Regions from separate parts of the Thauera sp. AutoDN2 genome, predicted to be linked through region 2. Evidence: predicted binding sites of a transcription regulator. Region 2 holds the regulator's gene; the other holds the start of a gene.
The links. The regulator FNR, encoded in region 2, switches genes on or off when oxygen is low (the NO sensors DNR and NnrR bind a similar motif). The targets are predictions, from matches to a motif close to TTGANCTAGNTCAA.
Positions count from the first base shown of each region.

Region 1 (3,406 bases), on a different contig from region 2:
CGAGACGGTGTATCGCATCGGCCGCATTGATGCCCGCCGCGAAGGTGAGGCCCAGACCATCGTCGGCTGACGACCGTGTTGGCCGGGCACCTGCGGGCGCCCGGCTTCCCCGTCCTGCTGGCGCGGAACTGGGGTGCGTGGATCAGGACGATGCAGGCGGGGCGGGAAGCGGTGCCGTCATGACGCGGTTGCGTCCAGCCTGCTTGGCGCGGTACATCGCACCATCCGCGCGTTTCAGGGCACTTTCGAGTGCCTCGCCGTCGGCGACCGGGGTTACGCCTGCGCTGAAGGTGATCACCACCTTCTGCTGGTCGGCCATGAAGAACTCGCGCGTCAGTTCGCGCTGCAGGCGCACGAGCGCCTGTTGCGCAGCGTCGTTGCCGGTTTCGGGCAACAGGATGACGAACTCCTCGCCACCGAAGCGCGCCAGCACGTCCTGGGGACGAAGGTGCTGGCGCACCACCCGTGCCAGATGGATGAGTGCTTCGTCGCCGGTCCGATGTCCGTGAGAGTCGTTGAGCTTCTTGAAGTGGTCGATGTCCAGCAGCGCGACGGCGAGCTTCGAGCGGTGGCGTGCGGCACGCGCGGCCTCGGTGTGGAACATCTCTTCCAGCCCACGCCGGTTCAGGGCGCCGGTGAGCTGGTCGTGGCGCATCAGCCGGCTGGCTTCCTCCAGCTCGGCTTGCAACGTGGAAATGCGCTGCTCGGCCTTGCCTGCCTGCTCGCGTGCCGCAATCAGCTCGTCACGTGAACGGCGGGCCTCTTCCTGAATGCTCCGTGTTTCCGTCATTACCTCGTCGAGCAGCGGGCCGATCTCGGTGATGTCCTGTGCCTTTGCGATGCGCTGTGCGCAGTTGCCGATGCGGTCGTGGTAGGTGCCGGTGCTTTCGGCGAACTGAGCGAGCTGGTCAACGAAGCCGGCCAGCATGTCGCGCAGGTGACGCTGGGTCTCGGCCAATGAGTGCTTGAGCTGACTCTGCTTGAAGATCAGATCCTTCAGCCTGCGTCCCGCGTCGTCCAGCTGGCGTGGGTCCGGTCTGCCTTCGACGACCTCGCGCAGCATTTCGATCTGGCCGCTGAGCCATTTGTCGTCGAACACGAGCTCGTCGATGTTGCGCAACAGCAGCCGCAGGAGCTCAAGTAGCCCTTGGTTTACCTCTTCGTCGTCGAGCGCGGCGGACTCGATCTCACCGACGAAGGCCCGCAGCGCCAGGCCGAAATCCCGGAGTTCGCTCGAATTGCTGCGGCCTTCAAGCTCTTTGGCGAGCGCGTGTGCTTTCTGCTGCAGTTCGGGGTGTTCGTGCAACAGCGGAGGAATGGCCTGCTTGAGGCTCTGTTGCAGTAGCGCGCGCAACTCGGCGCTCGCCTCGGTCGCAGTCCCGCAGGGGGCAGTGCTGGAGGGGGCTGCCGCAGTCGTGGCTTCGGCGGGCGGGCTGCCGGCTGCGTCGCCGTCGGGGAGCGGTTCGACGGACTCGCCCTGTGCCGTGTTCGATTGGCTCCAGCCCCTGAGCAGCCCCTGGAGGCGGTTGAACAGGGTGGTGGGGTCCGAGGCGTTGAGCACGCGCTCGAGCGATTCCCGCTTGCGTGCGGTCGTCCACCCGTTGTGTCGCGTTTCCCACTGGCGCAGCAAGTTCGTGATGAGATCGTTCCACGCCGGCTGCTCGGCTAGCTTCAGCCCGTCGAGGTAGCGTCCCAGCGCGGCCTCGATCGCGGCGGGTTTCCCTTCGGTAAGTACCTGGTCCAGTTCGCGGGCGTTGCGATGGCGCTCGGCGCTGTCGCGTGGGAGGCGCGCTGCGAGCCGGCGCATGAAGGCTTCGGGCAGGATGTCCTCGTCCGCTTCCGTGCCGGAGATCTCGTGGTAGAGCTTGCAATAGTTGTCTGGAGTTGGTGCCACGCGGCGCATTGCCAGCTGGCGAAGTGCTTCACGCGCGATCTCGGACGGGTTGCTGAAGGTGGACATGAGCTTGTGGGAAGAGGGGCGAGATGGCACGGGCCGGCCAATCGCTGCCGACACACGCTGCGGTGGATCAACGCGGGAATTATACGGGGCTTCCCGGGACTGGCGTGGTAGTTCGTCCCGTCCTCCGGGGAGCTTGCATGGACTTTTTCTCGGTTTGATATCGCTCAAGTTAGACATTAATCAAAAGCTGATATTGAGCGGCGGCGTAAAATTTCAGTTGTAACCGGAGTTCCTTGGAGGAGACAGAGATGAATGGACGAACATCGGGGTGGCGCCATTGGCTGGGCGCCACCATCATCATGGTAGCCAGCACCATGGCAATCGGGGCGCCCGCGGCGGGCGACATACCGGTGGCCGCTTCAGGTGGCAAGCCGCAGAGTACGGCGGACCACAGCAAGTTCAAGGAGCTTCAGGGTCCATTCAACAGTGGACCGGAGGTGACGAAGGCCTGTCTGGCCTGTCACAACGAGGCCAGTCACCAGGTCATGAAGAGCGTGCACTGGACCTGGGAAACCATTAGCCCTACCACCGGGAAGAAGCTTGGCAAGCAGCATGCCGCCAACAACTTCTGCGGCTCCATCCTTTCCAACGAGCCGCGTTGCACGAGTTGCCACGCCGGCTATGACTGGAAGGACAAGAACTACGACTTCTCCAACGAAGAGAACGTCGACTGCCTCGCCTGTCACGACACCACGGCCACCTACAAGAAAGTGCCGACGGATGCAGGCCACCCCCTCTACGAGCCGCGAGAGATGCCCAAGGGCAGCGGCAAGATCGTTCAGCCGCCCGATCTGACCAAGGTCGCGCAGAACGTGGGCAAGCCCGGGCGCGAGAACTGTGGCGCGTGCCACTTCAACGGCGGCGGCGGCGACGCGGTCAAGCATGGCGACCTCGATACTTCGCTGATCGATCCGCATCGCGATGTGGATGTGCACATGGCCAAGGATGGTGCCAACCTCGACTGTGCCGACTGCCACACCTTCAACGCGCACCAGCCTTCCGGCAGCCGCTACGCTGCGACTGCGAAGGACGTGAAGGGCCTGGACATGAAGCATGAGGACCACAATCGCGCCACCTGTGAGTCGTGCCACGACCTCACCCCGCATGAGGATCAGCGTCTTAACCATCACGCCAACCGCGTGGCTTGCCAGACATGTCACATCCCCGAGTTCGCCCGCGGCGGCATCCCCACCAAGACCTTGTGGGACTGGTCGACGGCCGGTAAACGTGACGAGAACGGCAAGGGGCTGTTCATCAAGGACGATCATGGCCACCTGAGCTACTCGGCTGACAAGGGCGACTTCGAGTATGGCGAGAACGTGCGGCCTACCTACAAGTGGTACAACGGCGTCGTGCATCAGGTCGCGATCACCGACAAGATCGATGACTCCAAGATCCTTGAACTGAATCGCGTCGAGGGCTCCGCAAGCGACCCGAGTGCACGCA
Region 1 is NZ_JBNCAR010000013.1:13,042-16,447, reverse strand. It holds gene purM (phosphoribosylformylglycinamidine cyclo-ligase) at 1-70, shown strand, start outside; gene ACPT9U_RS09295 (diguanylate cyclase) at 143-1,960, opposite strand; gene ACPT9U_RS09290 (tetrathionate reductase family octaheme c-type cytochrome) at 2,209-3,406, shown strand, end outside.
Region 1: a site for FNR is predicted at 2,115-2,128, ahead of ACPT9U_RS09290 (tetrathionate reductase family octaheme c-type cytochrome). Genes of this name have one in related genera too.

Region 2 (3,406 bases):
TCGTCGCCGGGGAAGCGCTGGATCTCGGGCGTATCCGCCAGCCCCTCTATGCCGTGAGCTGCGAGGACGACCATATCGCGCCGTGGCGGCAGACCTTCCGCATCGTCGATCATGTGAGCGTGCCGGTGCGCTTCGTGCAATCGAGCTCGGGGCACATCCTGGGTATCGTCAATCCGGTGGTCGACCCGCCCAAGCGGCGCTACTGGGTGGGCGAAACGCAGCCCGGGGATACGCCCGAGCGCTGGCGCCAGGGCGCGCAGGCCTGCGAGGGAAGCTGGTGGCCGGACTGGATGGCCTGGCTCAAGCCGCGCGCCGGCGAGCAGGTGCCAGCAAGAGCGGCCGCGAATGCGGCGTTCCCTGCGCTGGCCGACGCGCCGGGAGAATACGTGCTGGAGCGTTGAAGTTCAGGCGCCGTAGCGAGACAGCCGGGCCGGGTCGTGCAGGGTGATGCGCTTGCCCTGCACGCTGATCAGGCGGGCATCGCTCAGGTCGTGGAAGATGCGTGACAGGGTTTCCGGCGTCAGATTCAGGCGCGAGGCGATCACCTGCTTGCTGGTGGGCAGCGCGATCTCGCAGGGCGTGTCGCTGTCGGCCACCTGGAGAAGATAGCCGATCACGCGCTGCGTGCTCGAGCGCAGCGAGTAGGTTTCTACGTCCTGAATCAGCCCATGCAGGCGGATCGCCATGCCGGCGAGCAGTTTGTGGGCGAAGGTCGAATCCTGGTCGATGAGCTCGGTCACCACCTGCTGGCCGACGTGGATCAGCACGGTGTCGGTGAGTGCCTCGGCAAACACGGGGTAGGGGTGGTCCATGAACATCACCGCCTCACCGAAGCTCTGCATCGGGCCGATGATCTCCACCACCTTCTCGGTGCCCTGCGAGGATGAGAACGCAAGCTTGACCTGACCGGAGACGACGAAGTAAAAGCCGTGCGGTTGATCCCCGCGCTGGAACAGCACTTCGCCGCGTGCCACCTGGCGCTCGCGGGTGAAACGCGCCACGAGCTGGATGTCGGCCTCCGAGAGTTCGCCGAACAGGGGGATGCGGCCCAGCAGGGCGGGGATGTCGAGTTGTATGTGGGAATGAGGCATCTCGGAACTCTCCGGTGGGGTCGCAATTCTAATCGAGCCGCTGTGCCCGGGGGCTCGCGGCAGCACATTCCGGCTCTCTGGCCGGTTAGCAAAGGGAGAAGGGATGTTCTATTACGCGATCAAGAATCTGCACATCACCTGCGTGGTACTGAGCGCGGCGGGGTTCCTGCTGCGGGGGCTATGGATGATGACCGGAAATCCATTGCTGCAGCATCGCCTCACCAGGATTCTGCCGCATCTGGTGGATACGACACTGCTGTTGTCGGCGATCACCCTGACCGTGCTGATCCAGCAGTATCCCTTCGTGGCGGGCTGGGCCACGGCGAAGATCCTTGGTCTGATCGTCTACATCCTCCTCGGCACGGTGGCGCTCAAGCGCGGACGCACGCAGGGTATTCGCGTCGGCGCCTTCGTGGCCGCGCTGCTGGTCTACCTGTGGATCGTCTCGGTGGCGCTGACCAAGCAGGCCGCCGGCTACCTTGCCTGAACGCGTACGCGAGCGCTCAGCGCACGCCCTGCTGGTGCTGGATGAGCTTCTTCAGCCCGGCAGGGTCGAGCAGCTTCACATGCTTCTGCTGCACCGAGATCAGCCCGTCTTCCTGGAAGCGCGAGAAGGCCCGCGACACGGTTTCGAGCTTGAGCCCCAGGTAGGAGCCGATCTCTTCGCGCGTCATGCGCAGGTTGAAGTCCTGCGGCGAGAAGCCGCGCGCGTTGAAGCGCTGCGACATGTTGAGCAGGAAGGCAGCCAGGCGCTCCTCTGCGCGCATCGAGCCAAGCAGCATCATCACGCCGTGGTCGCGCACGATCTCCCGGCTCATGACCTTGTGGAACTGCAACTGCAGCCCCTCGATCTCGTGCGACATCTGCTCGAGCTTGTCGTAGGCGATCACGCACACCTCGCTGTCCTCGAGCGCGATTGCGTTGCAGGAGTGGGCTTCGGTGCTGATGCCGTCCAGGCCGAGGATTTCGCCCGTCATCTGGAATCCGGTCACCTGCTCGCGGCCGTCCTCGAGCAGCACATCGGTCTTGAACGAGCCGGCGCGGATCGCGTAGATGGCCTCGAAGGGATCGCCGGCCCGATAGAGGCAATGCTGGCGCTTCACCTTGCGGCGCGCACCCACCAGATCGTCGAGCCGGCTCAGTTCGCTGTCCGACATGCCGAAGGGCAGGCACAGTTCGACGAGGTTGCATTGCGAGCAGGCCACTTTCAGCCCGCTCACGGTGATTGGCACGGTAGCCCTCATCTGCACGATAATCCCGCTTCCCAGAAAAAAGACCCCGGTGAGGGTTTAATAGGCGTCTAAAACATGCCCGTTGACCCACGTCAACCTAAAGATTCCGGTGATCTGCCATTGTTTGGCACACACCTCAGCAGCAAGATCATGAAAAGTCAGAACGAACTCATCTTCGATCCGCAACTGATTCGTCGCTTCGACATCAACGGACCGCGATACACCTCTTACCCCACGGCGGACCGCTTCGTCGAGGCCTTCAATGCGGATGCGCTCAAGACCTGGCTCGCCAAGAGGGGCGTGGGCGGCGTAAGCAAACCGCTTTCATTATACTTCCACATCCCCTTCTGTAACACGATCTGCTATTACTGCGCCTGCAACAAGATCATCACCAAGGATCATGGGCGCTCTGCCAAGTATCTGAAATATCTGGCGAAAGAGATCGAGATGCAGGCCGCCGGCCTGACCGGCAGCCGGCAGGTCACCCAGCTGCACCTGGGGGGGGGCACGCCGACCTTCCTGTCCCACGACGAGTTGCGAGAGCTCATGGCGGCGGTGCGCGAGCACTTCACGCTGGTGCCCAATGGCGAGTATTCCATCGAGGTCGACCCGCGCAAGGTCGACTTCGAGACGGTGAAGCTGCTCGCCGACCTCGGTTTCAACCGCATGAGCGTGGGCGTGCAGGACTTCGCCGAGGACGTGCAGGCGGCGGTCAACCGCATCCAGAGCTACGACGAGACGAAGCTCGTCATCGACGCGGCGCGCGCCACCGGTTTCAAGTCGGTGAGCATGGATCTCATCTACGGCCTGCCCAAGCAGAACGTGATCAGCTTCAACCGCACGCTGGAGCAGGTGCTCGAGATCTCGCCCGACCGCATCTCGCTGTACAGCTATGCGCACTTGCCGGGCCTCTTCAAGCCCCAGCGCCGCATCAACAGCGGCGACATGCCCACCGCGGATACCAAGCTGCAGTTGCTGCAGCTGGGCATCCGCCGCCTCACCGAGGCGGGCTACGTGTACATCGGCATGGACCATTTCGCCAAGCCGGACGACGAACTCACCGTCGCCCAGCGCCAGGGGCGT
Region 2 is NZ_JBNCAR010000001.1:82,468-85,873, reverse strand. It holds gene ACPT9U_RS00335 (PHA/PHB synthase family protein) at 1-401, shown strand, start outside; gene ACPT9U_RS00330 (Crp/Fnr family transcriptional regulator) at 405-1,091, opposite strand; gene ACPT9U_RS00325 (SirB2 family protein) at 1,195-1,578, shown strand; gene fnr (fumarate/nitrate reduction transcriptional regulator Fnr) at 1,595-2,335, opposite strand; gene hemN (oxygen-independent coproporphyrinogen III oxidase) at 2,474-3,406, shown strand, end outside.